Regions from separate parts of the Paenibacillus antri genome, predicted to be linked through region 3. Evidence: predicted binding sites of a transcription regulator. Region 3 holds the regulator's gene; each other region holds the start of a gene.
The links. Region 3 encodes LexA, which represses DNA repair genes until DNA is damaged. Its sites were predicted from a motif close to CGAACATATGTTCG; they were not measured.
Positions count from the first base shown of each region.

Region 1: recA (recombinase RecA) is a predicted target of LexA. The motif match lies at 3,830-3,843, and genes of this name have one in related genera.
Region 2: FE782_RS14645 (SPL family radical SAM protein) is a predicted target of LexA. The motif match lies at 3,439-3,452, and genes of this name have one in related genera.

Region 1 covers NZ_VCIW01000005.1:62,701-70,464, reverse strand. The annotation lists gene FE782_RS09875 (TIGR00282 family metallophosphoesterase) at 1-98, opposite strand, end outside; gene rny (ribonuclease Y) at 190-1,734, opposite strand; gene FE782_RS09865 (RecX family transcriptional regulator) at 1,934-2,611, opposite strand; gene recA (recombinase RecA) at 2,709-3,761, opposite strand; gene FE782_RS09855 (competence/damage-inducible protein A) at 4,018-5,265, opposite strand; gene pgsA (CDP-diacylglycerol--glycerol-3-phosphate 3-phosphatidyltransferase) at 5,344-5,922, opposite strand; gene rimO (30S ribosomal protein S12 methylthiotransferase RimO) at 5,919-7,250, opposite strand; gene FE782_RS09840 (YajQ family cyclic di-GMP-binding protein) at 7,377-7,764, opposite strand, start outside.
Region 2 covers NZ_VCIW01000009.1:5,370-13,133, reverse strand. The annotation lists gene FE782_RS14655 (glutamate synthase-related protein) at 1-2,827, shown strand, start outside; gene FE782_RS14650 (hypothetical protein) at 2,894-3,364, opposite strand; gene FE782_RS14645 (SPL family radical SAM protein) at 3,522-4,469, shown strand; gene FE782_RS14640 (DUF441 domain-containing protein) at 4,484-4,936, opposite strand; gene FE782_RS14635 (ABC transporter substrate-binding protein) at 5,078-6,100, opposite strand; gene FE782_RS14630 (FecCD family ABC transporter permease) at 6,290-7,279, shown strand; gene FE782_RS14625 (FecCD family ABC transporter permease) at 7,269-7,764, shown strand, end outside.
Region 3 covers NZ_VCIW01000016.1:8,201-15,964, forward strand. The annotation lists gene FE782_RS20955 (methionine gamma-lyase family protein) at 1-874, shown strand, start outside; gene FE782_RS20960 (MerR family transcriptional regulator) at 972-1,382, shown strand; gene glnA (type I glutamate--ammonia ligase) at 1,463-2,791, shown strand; gene lexA (transcriptional repressor LexA) at 3,008-3,628, opposite strand; gene FE782_RS20975 (LysM peptidoglycan-binding domain-containing protein) at 3,983-4,348, shown strand; gene FE782_RS20980 (DUF896 domain-containing protein) at 4,463-4,648, shown strand; gene FE782_RS20985 (hypothetical protein) at 4,654-5,178, shown strand; gene FE782_RS20990 (HAD family hydrolase) at 5,175-5,960, shown strand; gene FE782_RS20995 (Hsp20/alpha crystallin family protein) at 6,075-6,539, shown strand; gene FE782_RS21000 (1,2-dihydroxy-3-keto-5-methylthiopentene dioxygenase) at 6,573-7,115, opposite strand; gene metH (methionine synthase) at 7,351-7,764, shown strand, end outside.

The DNA of each region.
Region 1 (7,764 bases), on a different contig from region 3:
AAATCCGGCTTATGCGTTTGCTTCAGCGCCGGCAAATTTTCCTTCAGCGCCCGCCGGCCCGTAGATCCGACGATATCGCCGATAAACAGTACTTTCACGTTCGTCCCCAGCTCCTTTTCGTGCGCGACTGTCGCGAAACAGGAACGGCTGTCCCAGTCGGAATGCACCGGGACAGCCGCCATGTCATTATTATTTTGCGTATTCCACCGCGCGGGTTTCGCGAATGACCGTGACCTTAATATGCCCCGGATAATCGAGTTCGTTCTCGATTTTCTTCGTGATGTCCCGCGCCAGACGGAACGATTCCGCATCGTCGATGCGCTCCGGCTGCACCATGACGCGAATTTCGCGTCCGGCTTGAATCGCGTACGACTTCTCGACGCCTTCGAACGACTCCGAGATTTCCTCGAGACGCTGCAGACGCTTGATGTACGTCTCCAACGTTTCGCGGCGCGCTCCCGGTCTTGCCGCGGACAATGCGTCCGCCGCGCCGACGAGCATCGCGATGACCGACGTCGCTTCCGTATCGCCGTGATGCGATGCGATACTGTTGACGACGACCGGATGCTCCTTGTATTTCTTGCCGATCTCGACGCCGATTTCGACGTGGGAGCCTTCGACCTCGTGGTCGAGCGCCTTCCCGATATCGTGCAGCAAGCCCGCGCGCTTCGCGAGGGTGATGTCCTCGCCCAGCTCTCCGGCCATGAGGCCGGCCAAGTAGGCGACTTCCATCGAGTGCTTCAGCACGTTCTGGCCGTAGCTTGTACGGAACTTCAAGCGGCCCAAGATCTTGATCAAATCCGGGTGCAGCCCGTGAACGCCGACCTCGAACGTCGCTTGCTCGCCGTATTCGCGAATCCGCTCGTCCACTTCCTTGCGGGATTTCTCCACCATCTCTTCGATCCGAGCCGGGTGGATTCGTCCGTCCGCGACGAGCTTCTCGAGCGCGTTGCGAGCGATCTCTCTGCGAATCGGATCGAAGCCCGACAAGATGACGGCCTCCGGCGTATCGTCGATAATGAGATCGATGCCCGTCAGCGTCTCGAGCGCGCGAATGTTGCGGCCTTCGCGACCGATGATGCGGCCTTTCATCTCCTCGTTCGGCAGCGCGACGACGGATACCGTCGTCTCCGCGACGTGGTCCGCCGCGCAGCGCTGGATCGACAAGGTGATGATTTCCCGCGCCTTCTTGTCCGCTTCTTCTTTCGCCTGCTGTTCGATTTCCTTCATCAGCTGAGCCGCTTCGAGTCGCACTTCGCTCTCGACGTTGCTCAGAATCATCTGCTTCGCATCTTCCTGCGTCAAGCCGGAGATGCGCTCCAGTTCCTCGACTTGCTTGCGATAGAGAGCGTCGATCTGTTGTTGCGTCTCTTCTACGCGCTTCTCTTTGTTGGCAAGCTGCTCTTCTTTACGCTCTAAAGAATCGAGTTTCTTATCCAGCGTTTCCTCTTTCTGCTGTAACCTTCGTTCCTGTCGTTGCGTTTCGTTGCGACGTTCGCGAATGTCTCGTTCGGCTTCGGAGCGAAGCTTATGGATTTCGTCTTTCGCTTCCAGGACCGCTTCTTTCTTCAGCGCCTCGGCTTCTTTCGAAGCGTTATCGAGAATATTCCGAGCCGCCTCCTCCGCACTTGAGATTTTGGCTTCGGCAATGGACTTGCGAATAAGGTAACCGATCCCAAAGCATGCTGCGCCAACAAGGAGAGCGATAATGAGGGTGACCCACCAGTAGGTCATCTAGTTCACCTCCCCGTTGCCACACAACGATTGAGCTTATCCTTCGAGGCCCAACGATGTGTTCTTTTTTAGTTGTAGTTGCGTTCGCTTTGACATTGCAGTTCTCTCTTCTCGCGCGTTCCGTAAAGAATTGGCGAAAATGAAAATTGAATATACCATTTCATTGTAGCTTTCACTAAAGAAAATTGTCAAGCAACGACTATTCCCATGCCCAGTCCTCTTCCTCGGCGCCGGTCGGCTCGTTCGCCGTCGCCTCTCGCACCGCTTCCCGGACCGCGGCCGCGGAGAAGCCTCGCCGAGCCAAGTACGCGTATAGCTTCCGTTTCGCGGCGACGCGATCCTCTTGTCCGGACAACGTCTTCCACCGCTTGCGCGCGACCGACGTCGCGGACGCCTTCTCCTCCTCGGGGTCGATGTCTCCTACCGCTTCTTGGACGGTAGCTTTGGCGACGCCCTTCTGCAGCAGCTCCTGCTTGATCCACTGCTTGCCCTTGCCCTGGCGCTGCAGCCGCTCCTCCGCCAGCGACCGGCTGAACCGTTCGTCGTCTACGTACCGCTGCTCGGTCAGCCGCCTCACGCAGTCGTCGATCGTAGACGGTTCGTATTCCTTGCGGGTCAGGTACGTCCGGATTTCCTTCTCGGTTCGCGGACGGTTGCCGAGCCAACGTACGGCCTTCACGTACGCGTCTTGGCGTTCTTCGTCCCGCAGCACCTCTTCCAGCCGGTCCGGCGGCACGGACTGCCCCTTGAACAAGCGGTGCCGCATCAAGACATCCTCATGGACCGCGAAGGCGAACTCGTCGTCGATGAACACGTTATATCGATGCTGCTGTTTCTTCTGCTTCTCTACCGATGTAATGACGCCTTGACGTTCCACTCGTCTCTTCCTCCTTACGCAACCGAAAACCGGCACCCGACGTTGGCCGGGTGCCGGTGCGTAATGTACTTATGACGCTACTATTCTATAACGAATCTTACGCTTCCGCTTCCTCGTCGAAATCGTCGTCGTCATCGCCGCTGGATATTCCGGCAGGCAGCCCCGGAGCGACGACCGTCGCTTCGCGTACCTTCTTCTCGATAGATTCCGCGATCTTCGGATTGTCCTTCAAGAATTGTTTCGCATTCTCCCGTCCTTGACCGAGGCGTTCGCCGTCGAACGAGAACCATGCGCCGCTCTTCTGTACGATATCGAGCTCCGTCCCGATATCGATGATGCTGCCCTCTCTCGAGATGCCTTCGCCGTACATGATATCGATCTCCGCTTGCTTGAACGGCGGAGCGACTTTATTCTTCACGACCTTGATCCGCGTGCGGTTACCGACCATGTCGTTGCCTTGCTTGATCGTCTCGATCCGTCGAACTTCTAAACGGACGGAGGAGTAGAACTTCAATGCGCGGCCGCCCGGCGTCGTCTCCGGGTTGCCGAACATGACGCCGACCTTCTCGCGAAGCTGGTTGATGAAGATCGCGATCGTCTTGGACTTGCTGATCGCGCCGGACAGCTTTCGAAGCGCCTGCGACATGAGACGCGCTTGCAAGCCTACGTGAGAATCGCCCATCTCGCCTTCGATCTCGGCCTTCGGCACGAGCGCCGCGACGGAGTCGATGACGATAATGTCGACGGCGCCGCTGCGAACGAGCGCTTCGGCGATCTCGAGCGCCTGCTCGCCCGTATCCGGCTGGGAAAGAAGCAGCTCGTCGATGTTGATGCCGAGCTTCGAAGCGTACACCGGATCGAGCGCATGCTCGGCGTCGATGAAGGCGGCTTGTCCGCCTCTCTTCTGTACTTCCGCGATCGCATGCAGCGCGACCGTCGTCTTACCGGACGATTCCGGTCCGTAAATCTCGATGATTCGGCCCCGCGGGAAGCCGCCTACCCCGAGCGATATATCAAGCGCGAGCGATCCGCTGGACACGGTCTCGACTTGCATATGCGCGCTTTCTCCAAGCTTCATGATTGAACCCTTGCCGAATTGTTTCTCGATCTGGCGGAGCGCCATCTCTAATGCGGCTTTCCGATCGCTCACAATGAACACTTCCTTTTCTCTGATAATTGTATGATACCTTCTTTTTGTCTCCTTGCCAACCATTTTTTCGAACATACATTCGACTTTTTTTCCGATTCGCGTCGATGTCGGCGTCCGCTTCCATATCGCTTGCCCGCTGTCGACGCCGCTTCACGCATCCCCGGCCGGAGGACGCAAAAAAACCGCGGCAAATCACGATTCGCCACGGTTCTTCCGTACCCCCATCATACCCCGAGCGCCGCCGGTTTGGCAAGCATTACCGCAGCCGCTTCCACAGCTCATAGAAGCCGGCGCGGCAGGCGCGCAGCTTCACGATCTCGCGGCTGCCGGACAGCTTCAGCTCGCGCACCTCCGTCGCCTTCCCCTCCTCGGCGACGCCGAGGTAGACGAGTCCGGCCGGCTTGCCGTCGGCGGAAGGTCCCGGTCCGGCCACGCCCGTGAACGACACCGCGAACGTCGTCCCGAGCCGGGTCCGCGCGCCTTCCGCCATGCTCGCCGCCGTCTCCGCGCTGAGCGCCCCGGGGGCGCCGGGGCCGCTCAGGAGCGCCTTCGGCACGCCGAGCAGCGCCGTCTTCGCGGCGTTCGAGTAGCTGACGATGCCGCCGGCGAACGCCTCGGAGCTGCCCGGATGCGACGTCGTCATGTCCGCGAACAAGCCGCCCGTGCAGCTCTCCGCCGCGGCGAGCGTCGCTCCGCGCTCGCGCAGAAGCCGCACGATGACCGCGTCCAGGCTGACGTCCTCCTCGGCGTACAGATGGTCGCCGACGCGGCGGCGGATCTCCGCCTCCGTATCCGCCATCTTGGCGAACGCCTCCGCCTCGGAGGAAGCGCGCGACGTCAGCCGAATCATCACTTCGCCTTCCTTCGCGTACGGGGCGATCGTCGGATCCGCTTGGGATTCGATCAGATCGAGCAGCGCATGCTCTAGTCCCGACTCCCCGATGCCTGCGAACTTCAAAGATTTCGAGAATAACGGAAGCGCGTCGTTCATATTCGCCCGGAGCCACGGCTTGGCGTACCGGTCGAACATCGGCTTCAGCTCCCGCGGCGGCCCCGGCAGCAGCACGTACAGCTTGCCGTCCCGGCGAAGCGCCGTGCCGACGGCCATCCCCGTATCGTTCGGCAGCACGTCCGCTCCCGCGAGCGTCAACGCTTGACGGCGGTTGCTCTCCACCATGACGGCCCCCCGCTCGGCGAAATACGCTTCGATCTTCCGCATGCCATCTTCGTCCATCACAAGCTCCGCCCCGACGTGTATGCCGAGCGCGTCCCGCGTCAAGTCGTCCATCGTCGGACCGAGCCCGCCCGTGCAGATGACGATGTCCGCCCGCTCCGATGCGATCCGAAGCGCCGACACGATGCGATCCACGTTATCGCCTACCACCGTCTGGTAATAGACGTCAATGCCGATGCCGGCGCAAGCTTCCGCCAAATATTGCGCGTTCGTATTCACGATCTGGCCGAGCAGCAGCTCCGTGCCGACCGCGACGATTTCCGCTTTCATGCCGCAACACTCCCCTTTGTTAGCAAAAGAAAAGCCGATCGAATGCAAGCGCGCGGCGCTTCCTTCGATTCGGCCTCCTTACCTCACGTCGTCGATGACGTTTTTGTTTTGCACGAAATAATCGATCCCCGAATAAATCGTGATCGCCGCGGCCGCCCAGCTCGAAATCAAATCGAACGGGATGCCGAGGAAATAAAACGGAAAATTGTTAAGCAAAAGCGCGATGATCATCGTAATCTGAATGCCGGTCTTCCACTTGCCCCATGCGCTCGCCGCGACGACCTTCCCCTCGAGCAGAGCGACTTGGCGCAGGCCGGTGATCGCGAACTCGCGAGAAATAATGACGACGGCGATCCACGCGTCGACCTTCTGCATGTCGACGAGCGAAATGAGCACCGCCGCGACGAGCAGCTTGTCGGCGAGCGGGTCGAGCAGCTTTCCGAGGTTCGTCACCATCTTGCGGGACCGCGCGATATAGCCGTCGAGCCCGTCCGTCGCGGCCGCGACGATAAAGATCAGCGTCGCGATGATTTGGTTGTATGTAATATGGAACTCGCCCAAGCGGAGCTCGGGCAAGTTGAAGCTGACCAGCAGGAAAAACATGATGATCGGAACGAGAAAGATACGCGCCAGCGTAATCCGGTTCGCTAGATTCATGCGGATACACCGACTCCCGATAAATCGTAATCGAGCGAATGTGTGATGCGCACTCGCTGCAGCTGACCGATCTCCGGCGTGCAGCCGGTGACGAACACCTCGCCGTCGATCTCCGGCGCGTCGTATTGCGAGCGGCCGATGAAGACGTCGTTGCGGCCGTCATAGCGTTCGATGAGCACGTCCATCGTCTGGCCGATGAACCGGCCGTTCGCGGCTTTCGCCACCTCGCGCTGCACTTCCATCAGTCGGGACGCGCGATACTCCTTCACGTCTTCCGGCACTTGGTTCGGCAGACGCGAAGCCGGCGTATCCTCTTCCATCGAATACGTGAAGACGCCGAGGCGGTCGAACTTCACCTCGCGCACGAACGAAACGAGATTTTCGAAATCCTCTTCCGTCTCCCCGGGGAAGCCGACGATGATCGATGTGCGCAGCACCGCATCGGGAATTCTGGCGCGGATCTTCGCGACGAGCTCGCGCACGTCCCGGCCGCGGCCCGGACGGCGCATCCGCTTCAAGATGCTGTCCTCGCTATGCTGCAGCGGCATGTCGATGTATTTGCAAATCTTCGGATTCGAAGCGATCGCGTCGATCAGCTCGTCCGTGAAGAAGCCCGGATACGCATAGTGCAGTCGGACCCACTCGATGCCTTCCACTTCGCTCACGCGGTGAAGCAGCGTCGGCAGCATGAACGAATCGTAAAGGTCAGTGCCGTAATTCGTGGAATCCTGCGCGATCAACGATACTTCCTTCACGCCTTGCTTCGCCAACGTCTCCACTTCGGCGAGAATCGACTCCACGGAACGGCTGCGGAACGCGCCGCGCATAATCGGAATCGAGCAGAACGTGCATGCGTTGTCGCAGCCTTCCGCGATTTTCACGTATGCGGTATAGCGAGGCGTCGACAGCTTCCGCGGCAGCGCCTGGTCGTAGTTGAAGATCGGATTGCCGACGGCGATCGGCTTCTTGCCGCGCAGCGCCTCGTCGACGATGTCGTTGATCTTATCGAAGTCGCCCGTGCCGACGATCCCGTCGATTTCGGGCATCTCCTGCATCAACTGTTCCTTATAGCGCTGCGTCAAGCAGCCCGAGACGATCAACGCCTTCAGCGCACCCGTCTCCTTCAGCTCGGCCATCTCCAGAATCGTGTTGACGGACTCTTCCTTCGCGGCGTCGATGAAGCCGCAAGTGTTAACGATGATGACCGTCGCATCCTCTTTATTATCTACAAGCTCAAACCCGCGCTGCGCGACGAGGCCGGACATAATTTCCGAATCGACCAGGTTTTTCTCGCAGCCGAGCGTCACCATCTTAATTTTCTCGGTCATGCATGGTATCCCCCAATGTTTATCCCATTCCAATCGATGCCATTATAATATAACCTTGCTAGAGAGGTCAAAAGGATGTCCGTACCATGGAAGAGAGCCGACCCCGTCGGAATCGGCTCATCGACCTTACTTAAAATTAACGAACTGCAGCTCAAGCGGCAAGTCCGCTCCGCGCAGCAGCGCCATGACCGACTGCAGATCGTCCTTGCTCTTGCCCGTCACGCGCAATTGATCGCCTTGGATTTGCGACTTGACCTTCAGCTTCGAATCGCGAATCAAGATGTTCATCTTCTTGGCGTCCTCTTGGCCGATCCCTTGCTTCAGCTTCACCTGCTGACGCACCGTACCCCCGGAGGCGGGCTCGAGCTTGCCGAAATCCATATTTTTGATCGAGATGCCGCGTTTGACCATCTTGCTCTGCAGGATGTCGACGACGCTGTTCAGCTTATACTCGTCGTCGGAGACGAGGATGAGGGCTTCCTTTTCCAACTTGATCTCGCTCTTGCTCCCCTTG
Region 2 (7,764 bases), on a different contig from region 3:
AGCGTCCCAAGCCGGCTCCGTCGCGACGTTGTCGCTGACGTTCGGCCGCGGAGAATCGCTCAAGGCCGCGCTCGACAAGCTCGCGGACGACGCGATCGCCGCGGTTCGCGGCGGCGCCAGCCTGCTCTTGCTCGACGACGGCGAAGCGAACAGCAACGACCGTCTTTGGATCGACGCGCATCTCGCGGTTTCCCGCGTAGACATCGCGCTGAAGTCCGTAAAGCTCGGCCAAGGCGACAACCTGCGCCGTCAAGCGGCGATCGCGCTTCGCTCCGCTTCGGTCCGCAACCTGCACGACATCGCGGTCGCTTGCGGTCTCGGCGCGGACCTGATTTCCCCGTACGTGTTGTTCTCGACGGCGGCGGCGAAGGAAGGCGCGGCGGCGGCTCAGAAGGTGTTCACTACGCTTCAGAAGGGTCTCGAGAAGGTCATCTCCACGATCGGTACGCACGAGCTTCGCGGGTATACGCGATTCTTCTCGTCGATCGGCCTCCACCCGGAAGTCGCGGAAGTGCTCGATATCGTCAACTACCTCGGCAGCGAAAACGCGGGCACGGGCTTCGCGCAGCTCGAAGCGGACGCGATCGCTCGTTACGAGGACTATAACAACAATCCGAAGGCCAAGGCGGGCAAGAACTTCCGCTTCTTCCAACGGATGTGGAAAGCGCTCGGCGACGCGGCTTCCGGCGCGGCTCCTTACTCGGATTACCGCGACAAGCTGCGCGAAGAAGAAGCGAAAAATCCGATCAGCATTCGCCACGTCGCGGACTTCGATTACGAGAAGGCGTTGTCGGACGGCCGCAAGCCGCTCGATCCGAAGGACGTTAACATCGGCGTAGGCGACCACGATCTGCCGATGCTTATCTCTTCCATGTCGTTCGGCTCTCAGAACGAGACGGCGTTCCGCGCCTACGCGGAAGCCGGCGAACGTCTGAACATGGTGACGATGAACGGCGAAGGCGGCGAAATCAAGGATATGCTCGGCCGCTATAAGCGGACGCGCGGCGCGCAGGTCGCTTCCGGCCGCTTCGGCGTCAACGTCGAGCTCGCGAACGCGGTGGCGTTCCTCGAGATTAAGATCGGCCAAGGCGCGAAGCCGGGCGAAGGCGGTCACCTGCCGGGCTCCAAGGTTACGGCGAAGATCGCTGCCGCGCGGAACGCGACGATCGGCTCCGACCTGATCTCGCCTTCGAACAACCATGACATCTACTCGATCGAGGATCTCGCGCAAATCATCAGCGAGTTGAAGGAAGCTAGCAACCACAACGCGAAAATCATCGTGAAGGTACCGGTCGTTCCGGGCATCGGCACGATCGCGGTCGGCGTCGCCAAGGCCGGCGCGGACGTCATCACGCTGTCCGGCTTCGACGGCGGCACCGGCGCGGCGCGCATGCACTCGCTGCAGCACGTCGGCCTGCCGACGGAGATCGGCACGAAGCTCGCGCACGTCGCGTTGATCGAAGCGGGTCTTCGCCACCGCGTCGAGCTGTGGTCCGACGGCGGTCTGAAGTCCGGCGCGGACGTCGTGAAGATGATGATGCTCGGCGCGAACCGCTGCGGCTTCGGCTCCATCTCGATGCAAGCGATCGGCTGCACGACGTGCCGCGGCTGTCACCTCGACACGTGCCACGTCGGCATCGCGACGCAGATCGACTCGATGGAAGAAGCCGAAGAGAAAGGTCTCCGCCGCTTCGTTCCCCGCGTATACGACAACGCGGTCGACGCCTTGGTTCGCTTGTTCTCGGGCATCGGCGAAGAAGTCCGCGACATCGTCGCGGCGCTCGGCTACAAGAACGCGCAAGATCTCGTCGGTCGTTCCGACTTGCTGCAGCAGGTGAACGCGCTCGAGAAGATCGACCTGTCGGCGATCCTTCGTCCGGCTCCGCTGCAATTCATCGCTCCGGCGGCGCAAGAAGCCGCTGCGGCTTCCGCCGAGCCGGTGCTCGCGGCCGTAGGCGCGGAAGCGGCGATGTATCCGAGCGCGCTTAGCTTCGAATCGCCGATCGCGAAGCGTTGGAGCAAGATCAGCGCAGAGACGCGCATCATCGGCTCGCGCTTCTCCTCGAACCGCGTCCGCGACCGGTTCGACGGCAGCTACGACCAGCTTCCGGGCATCTCGCTCGAGCTGACGGACGGCTCCGTGCCGGGGAACGGTCTCGGCGCGTTCAACGCCCGCGGCGTGGACATTACGGTTCACGGCGGCGCGGAAGACGGCGTAGCGAAGATGGCGTTCGGCGGCAAGATCGCGATTCTCAAGGCGCCGAGCAAGCATAAGGCGTTCATCAACGGTTCCGTCGGCAAGTCGTTCGCCTACGGCGCGCAGAAAGGTACCTTCATCGTTCAGGGCAACGCGGACTCCCGCGCCTGCATCCGTCTCTCGGGCGCCGACGTCATCTTCGGCGGCGAGATCGTAGGTCCGATCCGCGACGACATCGGCAACATGGCCGGCCGCGCGAACCTGAAGGGCTTCGCGTTCGAATACATGACGAACGGGCGCGCCGTCGTCATGGGCGATCCGGGACCTTGGATTTGCGCCGGCATGACGGGCGGCGTCATCTACCAGCGTCTGCAGCCGGAGCTTGGCCTCGACGAAGCGGCGATCAAGCGCCGCGTCGCCAAGGGCGCGAAGGTCAGCATCACGGCGCTGGGCGACAAGAGCCGCGCCGACCTGAAGGAGCTGCTCGGTATCTACCGCTCCGAGCTGGAGAAATCCGGCCAAGCGGAAACCGCGGCGAAGATCGCTTCGATGCTCGAGAATGTCGACGCGCACTTCGTCCGGATTTCGCCGGTCACGATGCAAGCCGATCAATCGGTCGCTACGGAATAATAGAAAGAAATCCCCCGGGGGCTTGGCCTCCGGGGGATTTCTTCATGTTCCGCGCCTCGTATCGATTTAATCTTTATCGACGATCCTCCATTCCTCTTCTTCCTTGCTAAGCAAGTAAAACCCGTCCGAATAGATGTCCCCGTCCCCTTCCAGCCACGTTCTCGTCGTTACGATCGCGGACAATTCCTTAGGCGTATGCAGGCGAATGCCGACGACTTCGATCTTCCGCACCTTGCTGGCCGGAAAGCCCATATTGCTGTTTTCCGCGAGCAAGCTCATATAGCCGTCTTGGTCCCCTTCGTTTTGAAATCGGACGGACCGGTTAATCGTCTGGATCAGCTTCAACTCTTCGCCGACGTATTTGCTTTCGTCCGCATAGCTCGCTTCCGCGGGATCGGGCTTCCTCTCGGGATTCGACTCCTGCGCGGACTCGATCTGCGCCTTCGCCGGCAATATCGGCCGCTCTCCGGGCGCCGCCATGCAGCCCGCGGCGATCGCGCCGACCGCGAGCAGCATCCCAATAAGCTTGTATGACATCCCTCCACCTCTTTCCACCGGCTTCCATATCGATTAGACGCACCAAGGCGATGCAGGGTTGCACCGTTTTCATGCAAACCTGTGTTCGCATTCGCGAAACGACTGTGGTATACTTCAACTACGAACACAAGTTCCTATAGAATCAGGAGCGTATCGTATGACGACCAAACAATTCGAATCCGTTACCGCCAAGCTCGTCCTGAACCGCGTGAAGGTCGAACGCATGCCGTTCGACTGGTCGCTCAACCCCTACCGCGGCTGCGCGCACGGCTGCAGCTTCTGTTACGCGCGCGCCTTCCAGACATTCCTCGGCAAGGAAGCTACCGACGAGTTTCAGCATCATATATTTATTAAGGAGAACGCCGCCGAAGCGTTGGAATCCCAACTCCGCACGTTCGGGCGCAGGCACGGCCTGCGCGACACCGACGTCGGCCCCCGCATCGGTCCCGTCGCCGTCGGCACGGCGACGGACCCGTACCAGCCGATCGAGGCGAAGGCGCGGCAGACGCGCCGCTGCCTGCAGGTGCTGGCGCGCTACCGCGTCCCGACGTCCGTCACGACCCGGTCGCCGCTCGTCCTGCGGGATCTGGACGTGCTGCGCGACGTCGACGTCACGTCGATCAACATTAGCGTCAACACGTTAGACGCAGCGATCGCCAGGAAGCTGGAGCCGGCCTCGCCCCATCCGGCCGGGCGAATGCGCGCGGTCCGGGCGCTCGCGAACGCAGGCTTCCCCGTCGGCATCTTCGTCGCCCCGATTCTGCCGCTGCTCACCGACGGCGAAGAGACGCTCGACGCGCTCTTCGCCGAGTCGAAGGCGCAGGGCGCCGGCTTCGCGATGACGTCGCTGCTGCGGCTGTCCCCCGACGTAAAGATGTGGTATTACCATACGCTCGAGATGCATTTCCCGGAGCTGATCCAGCCTTACGCTCGGTTATATCGGAACGCCTACGTCGAACGGTCGTATGCCGACAAGATGAAGCGGCGCATCGAAGCCGTATCGGCTCGGCACGGCCTTCCCGAGCCGGCTCCCGTCCTTCGGCCCTCGGCCGCGGCTCCGGCGCCTGCGAAGCCGCTGCCGGAGCAGCTCAGTTTCGCGTTCTAATAAGCGCGCGAGGGTTATTTCGCGCCGAGCAGCACCGAGAGGATACCTGCGGCGATGAGCGGCCCGACGGGGACCCCTCGGAACAGGGCGACCCCCAGAATCGTCCCCAGCAGCAGCCCCGTCACGACCGCGGGCTGCTGCGACATGAGCGTCACGCCTCGGCCGCCGAGATAGGCGACTAACAAGCCGACGGCGACCGCGGCCAGCGACTGCCACCGCAGGAGCGACGCAACCGCCGCGCGATGGTCGAGGCTCCCGCTGGCGATCGGGGCCAGAATGCCGATGGTTAAGATGACGACGCCGGCGGTAAGACCGTAGTTCTCCAGCCACGGGAATACCTGATGCAGCTTTGTGACGCGAAGCAGGAGCAGCGCGACGACGGCGATGGCGACGGTGGAATTGTTGCCGAGAATGCCGAGCGCGGCTAAGACCAGCAGCGCCGCGGACGGCAGATCGACGGACGGCATGGTGCGGATTCCCCTTCCCGTTCGTATCGGATGATGCATAGGATTTCCAATTTCGTTGACGCTAACCGTCCGCGGCGGCGCTCGACGCAAAGAAGCGAGCCGAGGATCCCTCCCCGGCTCGCTTCTTGCGTTCGTATTGTTTTATTTCACTTCGAAATACGTATACAGATCGTCGATCATCAGATTCGCCGCGATGACGCCGCCGGCCGTATTCCAGATCGCGTCGCTTACCTTGTACGCCTTGCCCGCTTTCACGACGTCGAGCGTCTGCCACAACGGGTCTTTCAACCAACTATCCTCGACGGCCGTCGCGCCGCCGTCGCCGAGCTCGTAAGAGAAGTAGAACAGGATGTCGCCGTCCATCTCCTCGATCCGCTCCTTCGTTACGCCGCGAGCCGCGAAATCGTCGATATCCTGCGCCGGCGGACGCGCCAAGCCGATCTGGCTCAGAATGACGCCCGAGAACGTATCCTTCCAATAAATCCGCGTATCGTTCGCCATGAAGCGCACGATCGACACTTGCGTCGACAGCTTGTCGCCGAGCTTCGTCTTCAGGTCCGCGATGCGCGCCTCGTAATCGCCCATAACCTTCTCGCCTTCGGCCGTCTTGCCGAGAACGTCGGCGTACATCTTGAAGTTGACTTGCCAATCGCCGCGAAGCGTCTCCGCGAACACCGTCGGCGCGATTGCGCTCAGCTCGTCGTAGATTTCTTCGTTACGCATCTTGTTGCCGATAATGAGGTCCGGCTTCAAGCCGATGATGAGCTCCAGGTTCGGCTGGCTTTCTTCCCCGACGTTCACGACGTCCTTCATCTGATCCTTAATGTGGTCGTACCACGGATCGCCGAGCCACGACTTCGCCGCGCCGACCGGCGTGACGCCGAGCGCGAGCAGCGCTTCCGTGCCTTCGTTCGTCAGGATGACGACGCGCTGCGGATTCGTCGGGACGTCCGTCGTCCCCATCGCGTGCGTAAAGCTGCGCGTGGCCGGCTCCGCTTCCGGCGCCGCCTCGGACGTCGCCGCCCCGTTATCGTTCGCCGCTTCGGTCGAATCGGACGTCTCCGCAGCAGGTTGCTGCGAGTCCGTTCCGCCGCAGGCGGCCAACCCGAAGGCCAATGCCAACAACGCGATCGACGTAAGCGCTATGTTCGACAGCTTTTTCATAAGTAAATTCCACTCCCCATAGGTGTCTGATAATGATTCTCAGCAAGATGACAAACCTCACTATACAAACGAAGCGGCAACCTGTCAAGGTATTTTTTGAAAACGATTCTCATCTTCATTGACAGGTGAGAACAGTTCTCATACAATGGGTAAGTAACTTATCCTACCTCATAAGGATTTCAATCACACATGAAGAAACCGTTCGGACTTCTCGCCTGCGTTGTTCTGCTGTGCGGCTTCGGCTTTCTGTCGATCGCGTACGGCAGCCGAAGCATCGACTTATATACGGTCTGGCAAGCTTTCGCCGCCTTCGACGGCACGTCGGCCGATCACTTGATCGTGCGCAATACCCGGCTGCCGCGGACGCTCGTCGCGGCGGCGGTCGGCGCGGCGCTCGCCGTCTCCGGGGCGATCATGCAGACGGTCACGCGCAACCCGCTCGCGTCGCCGAGCATCTTCGGCGTCAACAGCGGCGCGGCGCTCTGCATTATCGTCGCGATCTCCGTTCTCAGCATCGATTCGCAGTCGCAGTTCATCTGGGCCGCGTTCCTCGGCGCCGCGCTCGCGGCCGGAGCCGCTTACGGACTCGGCTCGGTCGGCCGCGGCGGCGGTTCGCCGGTCAACATTACGCTCGCCGGCGCCGCGGTGACCGCCTTCGCGTCTTCGATCACGCAAGGCATTATGCTGGTGAACGGAAGATCGTTCGATCAGATCATCTTCTGGCTCGTCGGCTCCGTCGCGGGCCGCGAGATGCCGATGCTGCTCCCGGTGCTGCCGTTCCTCGCGATCGGCGCGATCGTCTGCTTCGCGCTCGCGGCGCCGCTCAATACGCTGGCGCTCGGCGAAGACGTCGCGCGCGGTCTCGGTCAACGCGTCGGCGCGGTGAAGCTCGGCGCCGCCGCGGCCGTCGTCCTCCTCGCGGGCTCGTCGGTCGCCGTGGCGGGACCGATCGCCTTCGTCGGCATCGTCGTGCCGCATATCGCCCGGTTCGTCGCCGGCCGCGATCACCGGTGGCTGCTGCCGTACAGCGCCCTGCTCGGGAGCGTCCTGCTGCTCGGCGCGGACGTAATCGCCCGATTCGTCGCGATGCCGAACGAATTGCCCGTCGGCGTCGTCACCGCGCTGATCGGCGTCCCGTTCTTCGTATGGGTGGCAAGGAGGGACGTTCATGCGAAGTAATCGTTACGCGGTTCGCACGCGCTTGTTCTCGTATTTGATCGAACGCCGCGCCGTCTTCTGGACGGTCGTCCTGACGATCGCGCTCGTCGCGCTCGTCTGCGTCAGCGCCGGCGTCGGAAGCTTATGGATTTCGCCGGTCGAAGTGCTTCGCGGCGCGTTCGGCTTCGGCGACGACGCGACGCGGACGGTGCTGTATTCGTTCCGTCTTCCCCGCGCCGCCATGTCCGTCTTGGCCGGCGCCTGCCTCGCGGCTTCGGGCGCGCTGCTCCAAAGCGTGTCCCGCAACCCGCTCGCCTCGCCGGATATGATCGGCGTCACGGGCGGGGCGGCCGCGGCGGGCGTCGCGAGCCTCGTCCTGACCGGCGGCGCGATCGGCCTGACCGGCCTGTCGCTCTCCGCGATCGGCGGCGCCGTCGCCGTCGCCGCGCTGTTGTTCGCGCTCGCGTGGAAGGGCGGCGTCTCGCCGCTGCGTCTCGTCTTGATCG
Region 3 (7,764 bases):
CGGGACGGGCAGTCTCCGCGATTGGGGCGTTCGCTGCACGATCGTGCCGCTCGGGTCGGACGGTCGCGTCGATTGGGATGCGGTGGAGGAGGCATGGTCCCCTTCGGTGAAGGTCGTCGCGATGCAGCGGTCCCGCGGGTATGAGTGGCGCTCTTCGTTCACGGTGGAAGAGCTCGGCGAGATGACGCGCCGCGTCAAAGCGCTGAACCCGAACGTGATCGCTTTCCTCGACAATTGTTACGGAGAGTTCACGGAAACGCGGGAGCCGACCGAGGTCGGGGTCGATCTGATGGCAGGTTCCTTGATCAAGAACCCGGGGGGCGGACTCGCGCCGACGGGCGGATATATCGTAGGACGGAAGCGTCTTGTCGAATTGGCGGCCTATCGGTTGACGGCGCCGGGCATCGGCGCCGAAGTCGGCTCGATGCTGGGAACGACGCGGGCGATCTACCAAGGGCTGTTTCTCGCGCCGCACGCGGTCGGACAGGCGCTTAAGGGCGCCGTGTTCGCGGCGGCGCTGTTCGACGCGCTTGGCTTCGTCTCGAACCCGAAGTGGGACGATCCTCGCTCGGACATCATCCAAGCGGTACGATTCGACAAGGCGTCGCAGCTGATCGCCTTCGTGCAGAGCGTGCAGCGAGCCTCCGCGGTTGACGCTCACGTCGTGCCGGAGCCGTGGGATATGCCGGGCTACGAGCATCCGGTCATTATGGCGGCGGGTACGTTCATCCAAGGCGGAAGCCTGGAATTAAGCGCGGATGCGCCGATCCGAGAACCTTACACGGCCTATATGCAAGGCGGGTTGACCTTCTCTCATGTGAAAATAGGTGTCGTTTCCGCTGTACAACGGATGATGGAAGAAAGAATCTTGTAAATTTTTATAACATATAACCTAACATCAATTGACAAGTATCCGTCATTTCGTTTAAAATGTACAGTAGCACTTATAAACACTGGAAGGTTGATGTATAATGGGTGATGAAATTCGCCGAAATATGGCATTGTTTCCCATCGGAATCGTTATGAAGCTGACCGATTTGACGGCGAGACAAATCCGTTATTACGAACAGCATGAACTCATTATGCCGGCAAGAACTTCAGGGAACCAACGCCTATTCTCATTTAACGACGTGGAACGCCTGCTGGAGATTAAGTCCCTCATCGAGAAGGGCGTCAATATCGCGGGAATCAAGCAGGTGCTGTCCCCGGTCAACAAGGAGTCGGACGACGCGACGGTGCTTAACGAGCATACGGAGGTCAAGCGGCGCGAGCTGACCGACAAGCAGCTTCATAAGATGCTCAAGCAGCAGTTGCTCGGCGGAAACCGAAGAGGACAGGTGTCGCTCATTCAAGGCGAGCTGTCGAGGTTCTTCAATCCATAGAGGGAAGAAGACGTCGAAAGACGTTTTTCTTTTGACGATGCAAATCAGTCGCCGAACTATATTTGATGGGAGAGATCGCTTTGGGTTACACGAAAGACGATATTATGCGGATCGCGAAAGAAGAGAACGTGCGGTTCATCCGTTTGCAATTTACGGACTTGATGGGCATTATCAAGAACGTGGAAATTCCGGTCAGCCAGCTGGAGAAGGCGCTCGATAACAAGATGATGTTCGACGGTTCGTCCATCGAGGGTTACGTGCGGATCGAGGAATCCGATATGTACTTGTACCCGGACTTGGATACGTGGGTCATCTTCCCGTGGGTGACGGAAGACCGCGTCGCTCGTTTGATTTGCGATATTTACATGCCGGACGGCACGCCGTTCGCGGGCGACCCGCGAGGAATTCTGAAGCGTGCGCTTCGCGATGCGCAGGAGCTTGGTTTTACGGCGATGAACGTCGGTCCGGAACCGGAGTTCTTCTTGTTCAAGACGGACGAGAAGGGTAATCCGACGCTCGAGACGAACGACCAAGGCGGATACTTCGACCTCGCGCCTACGGACCTCGGCGAGAACTGCCGCCGCGAAATCGTGCTCGTGCTCGAAAAGATGGGCTTCGAAATCGAAGCGTCTCACCATGAGGTCGCTCCGGGTCAACACGAAATCGACTTCAAATATTCCGACGCGATTCATGCGGCCGACCAAATTCAGACGTTCAAGCTCGTCGTCAAGACGATCGCGCGCAAGTATAACTTGCACGCCTCGTTCATGCCGAAGCCGCTGTTCGGGATGAACGGCTCGGGCATGCACTGCCATCAGTCGTTGTTCCAAGGCGACACGAACGCGTTCTACGACGAGAGCGACCGCCTGGGCCTCAGCGCTACGGCTCGCCACTACATGGCCGGCGTACTGCGCCACGCTCGAGGCTTCGCGGCGATCACGAATCCGACGGTCAACTCGTATAAGCGTCTCGTTCCGGGATACGAAGCGCCGGTGTATGTGGCTTGGTCGGCGAGCAACCGCTCCCCGATGATCCGCATCCCGGCATCGCGCGGACTCAGCACGCGGGTCGAGGTGCGCAACCCGGATCCGGCGGCGAACCCGTATTTGGCGATGGCGGTCATGCTGGCGGCCGGTCTCGACGGCATTCGCAACAAGCTGTCGCTGCCTGCGCCGGTCGATCGGAACATCTACGTCATGAGCGAAGACGAACGGGAATCCGCGGGCATTCCGAGCCTGCCGGAAAACCTTAAGGAAGCGCTCGACGAGCTGCTTGGCAACGAAGTCGTGTGCGACGCGCTCGGCGATCACGCGCTCGCGCACTTCGTCGAGTTGAAGGAAATCGAGTGGGATATGTACCGGACCCAGGTGCATCAGTGGGAACGGGACCAGTACTTGGCGTTGTATTAAGTTGGATCGAGACCGACCGCGAGCGATCGCGGTCGGTTTTTTTGCGCAGCGGCTGCGTTCCGGTGCTGCCTCCCTCGTATACCGTCGCCAGACGTCGAAACGATCATCAAACAGCCCTGCACGGTGCACGCCGATGAGTGGGGGAAGTCCTATTACGCTTGATCCGAACTTGGAAGAACGAAAGAACCCGGCGCATGCTGCGCCGGGTTCTTGGTCTTAGTGAAGCTCGCGGAAGATGCCGATGACCTTGCCGAGAACGGTCACGTGATTGTAGCGAAGCGGCTCCATCGTCGGATTCTCCGGTTGAAGACGAATGTGGTCGCGCTCCTTGTAGAACGTCTTAACGGTAGCTTCGTCGTCTTCGGTCATCGCCACGACGATGTCGCCGTTGGATGCCGTCTGCTGTTGACGCACGATCACGTAATCGCCGTCGAAGATGCCGACGTCGATCATGCTTTCGCCGACGACGGAGAGCATGAACACTTCATCGTCGCGAACCATATGCGACGGAAGAGGGAAATATTCTTCGACGTTCTCGACGGCGGTAATCGGTTGGCCTGCGGTCACCTTGCCGACGAGCGGCACGCGGGATACCGCGAGGCGAACCATCTGACGTTCGTCTTCGTCGCCAAGCAGCTCGATGGCGCGAGGTTTCGTCGGGTCTCTGCGAATGAAGCCCTTCTTCTCGAGCCGGTCGAGATGGCCGTGAACGGTAGAACTGGACGCGAGGCCGACGGCTTCGCCGATCTCCCGTACGGAAGGCGGATAACCCTTCTCGCGAACTTCGCTTCTAATGAATTCGAGAATTGCTTGTTGCCGGTTCGACAGCTTCGTCAAGTTCGATCACTCCAAGGAATGGTAATTAATTACGAGAAGTATAACACAGAACCGGAGTTCGTACAAACATAAGTTCGAATCGACTTGAAAGGAAGTAGGACTTCGGAATGTCATTCGTACGGCAGGGGGGAGCGGAAGGAGATGGAAGACGCGATCGGCCGCAGCGATGGAGCGCCGCGTTCCCGATATAACGAAGCGCTTCATTAAAAGGCAACGGTTCGGACGGTGGATAAGCAAGGCGATACGAAGAATAGGAGAACAAAAGTTCTCAATTCCCGTTGACACAAACGGGTGTTCGTGTTATTTTGATATCAGAACAAATGTTTCGGAACAAACGTTTGGAGGACGATATCGATGAGAACGAACACATACAGACAGCGGAACGGCAAGCAACAAGCGAGAAAGAAGTTCTTCGTACGGATGATGATGTTTCTCGCGCTGATCGGATTCAGCGCTACGTCGGGCGTCATGCTTCACGCCAGCGCCAACCAAGAAGACAACTCTACCGCGGTGACGACGACCGCCGAATCGGCCGCCCAGGCGAGCGTTCTCGATACCGGTTCGATTCTATGCGTAGAACCGGGGGACACATTATGGAAGATCGCGAAGGCGTACGGTCCCGACGATGTCTCCGTGAAGTCGTACGTGCAGAGCATTATCGAAGCGAACGATCTGGATTCCGCCAGCCTTCAAGTGGGACAAGTGTTGCGACTCCCTTAATACGTAAAACAGATCGCCGCCTGCCGGATATTCGGCTGGCGGCGTTGTTCGTTTTCCGCCTTGACTTGCCTCTTCCTCCTATGTTTAAGTAATTGAAGAAAGGAGTAGGTCATCATGATATCCGGACGCGTGCAACGCATCAACGAGCTGGCGAGAAAGCAGAAATCCGTCGGACTGACGGCGGAGGAGAAACTGGAACAAGCCGAGTTGCGCAAACAATATATCGACAACTTGAAGGCCTCGCTCCGGCAGCAGCTGGATTCGATCGAATTCGTAGACGACGAAGAGAAGAAGGACTGAGACGTATGTCCCGAAAATGGGAACGCATGGTGGAGAAAAACTCCAAACGGATGAATCAAGACCGATTGAAAAAAGGGCAGACGCCGATCGGCGCGAAAGACGGCCCGGAGAAAATCAAGGGGAGAAGCTGGGTGTTCCCGTTAGTGCTGGCTTCCGCCGGCATTCTCTTCGCGTTCACGATGCCGCAGGCGAACGCCGGAGACACGTTATATCAGATCACGGTCGCGCTGTATTTGCTGCTTGCGCTGTTTCACTTCTTCGTACGGAGGCCGTTCCTTAAGGTCGGGAAGAACGAGCTCGGCTGGAGAACGTATGCCGGGGACCGGTCCGTCGCGGCGCAGGACATCGCTACGATTCACATCGGCGACAATCGTTCGACCGTGATGCTGAAGGACGGGAAGACGAAGCGTTCGTTCTCCAAAGCTTATCATCTGTATCCGATGAATCGGATTAACGAGGCGCTGACGCAATTCGCGGCGGCTCACCATATTCCGCTGAACGGAGCGGAGAAGGAGACCGTAGGGGCATGAAGAAGAAAGCCGTGCTTTTCGATTTGGACGATACGTTGTTGTGGGACGAGCGATCGGTGCAGGAGGCGTTCGACGCGACGTGCCGGGAAGCGGCCGAAGCGGTCGGCGTAGACCCGAAGGCGCTCGAGTTGTCCGTGCGGAAGGAAGCCCGCGCGCTGTACGAAAGCTACGAGACGTTCCCGTTCACGCAGATGATCGGCATTAACCCGTTCGAAGGGCTGTGGGGCAACTTCCGCGAAGGCGCAGCCCCGGAGTTCCGGATGATGGAACGGCTCATGCCGCAATATCGCGCCGACGCGTGGACGCGCGGATTGCTCGCGTTGGGCGTCGACGATCCGGAGCTCGGCGCCCGGTTGGGCGAACGGTTCCCGGCGATTCGCCGCAGTCTCGCGTACCTCTATGAAGAGACGTACGAAGTGTTGGACGAACTCCGAGGCAACGCCAAGCTGCTTCTGCTGACGAACGGCTCGCCGGACCTGCAGAAGGAGAAGCTCGCCGGCGTACCCGAGCTGTCCCCCTACTTCGATCATATCGTCATCTCCGGCGATTTCGGCCGAGGGAAGCCGGATCCGGGCATCTTCCGCCATGCGCTGTCGCTGCTCGAGGTCGAGCCGGAGGAAGCGATCATGATCGGCGACAAGCTGACGACGGATATTCTCGGTTCGAGCCGCGTCGGGATGGACAATATTTGGATCAACCATCATGGCGCTTCGATCGGCGAACACACGGCGCCGAAGCACACGGTCACGAGATTGCGAGAAATTCTTGCCATTATTCTATAACGTTCTTATTGGTGCCGCGGAGCGCAGATCCGCGGCCTTTCTTATGAACCGAACGTCTCCGCTCGGCATACGCTGTAAGATACACTGGGCGCAAGCGGAGGAGGTTCGCTCGACATGAACGACGTATGGAAAGACCGGAGGTTCCGGAACGGGTGGAAGTCGTTCGAAGGCATGATCCGGCGCAAGATACAGTCGGTGCGGAATTCGCCGTCGGCGAGGAACGAATACGAGTGGGACCGGCTCATGGGGGAGGCGCTGGCGTACCTGGAACGGCACCGCGCCTCGGGATATACGTGGGAGTGCTTCGAGACGTTCAAGTCGGTTATCGTCCGGGTGACGATGCCGTCGGACGGCGCAGACAAGCTGCCCCGGCTTCGCTTGGACGATCGTACGCTGACGTTGACAGGCATACCGGGGAAGCTGGACGAGACGATCGAGCTGCCGGCCGCGGTCGTGCCGAGGAAGCCGCGAGCAGAATACGCGGACGGCGTCGTGGAAATTCGGCTCCGGAAGCAGTCGGCGGTGAAGCCGACGCGCCGCGTGCGCTGCAGCGCGAAAAAATCCCCTTCCGGCCGGTAAGCGGAAGGGGATTGTTCATTTCAAATAACGATCTTATGCTTTCTGGAACGCCGGGTCCGCGAACGGATGAGCGATCCAACCTTCCGTCTCGATGAACAAGCGAACCGCGACGATCTGGCGATTGTCCATCAACGTGAAGAAGTGCGGTTTGTGCTCCGGCACCGAGATGACGTCGCCGGCTTCGAGTTCGACGTCGAAGTAGCCGACGTCGTCCGTGCCCTTGATAATGAAGATGCCTTTGCCCGCCGTAATCGCGCGCACTTCGTCTTCCGTATGCGTGTGGACGTTCTCGAATTTCTTGAGCAGCTCCTCCAGGTTCGGCGTCGCGTCGGACAAGGCGACGATGTCCCACGTGCGGTAGCCGCGGCGGGCCGCGAGATCTCGGATTTCCTCGTCGAACGTCGACAAGATTTCCGCTTTCTCCTCGTCGCTCAGCACGAATTTATCTTGAAGATGCGCCGGCAGCTTAGCGGGGTTCCAATGCTCGTACAATACTTCTTGACTGCTCAGGAACGCGCGGACGTTCTCTTCGCCCGAGATGCGTTCTTCCGTGTTTCGAATGCGAATTTCCGCCATCCGAATCCCTCTTTCCTTATTGGAGTTGTTATTTATAATGATTCTAAAGAGTGAAGCAATGAATCGTATTATAGAATATTTTAACCTCTCTGTCATCGGTTTTGTCAAATAACTTTTCCAAATCCGAGTAATTTGCTACACTATGTTAAATCGGCAAGGGGAGTGGGGTCTGGTTGTGACGAAGACATTATTAGAACAACAATTGGAAAAGAAGATCTTAATCATAGACGGCGCTATGGGAACGATGATTCAACAAGCGGACGTTACGGCGGCCGACTTCGGCGGCGACGAGTTCGACGGGTGCAACGAGCTGCTCTGCGTCACGCGACCGGACCTCATCCGCGGCATTCATGAAGCGTACTTCGCCGCAGGGGCGGATCTGGTAGAGACGAACAGCTTCGGTTCGACGAGCGTCGTCTTGGCGGAATACGACATTCCGCACCGAGCGAGAGAGCTGAACTTGGCCGCGGCGCGCCTCGCAAGAGAAGCGGCGGACAAGTTTTCTACGCCGGATTGGCCGCGTTTCGTCGCGGGCGCGATGGGACCGACGACGAAGACGCTGTCGGTGACGGGCGGCGTGACGTTCGAAGGACTCGTGGAGTCGTATTTCGAACAGGCGCTGGCGCTTCTCGAAGGCGGGGTCGACGCG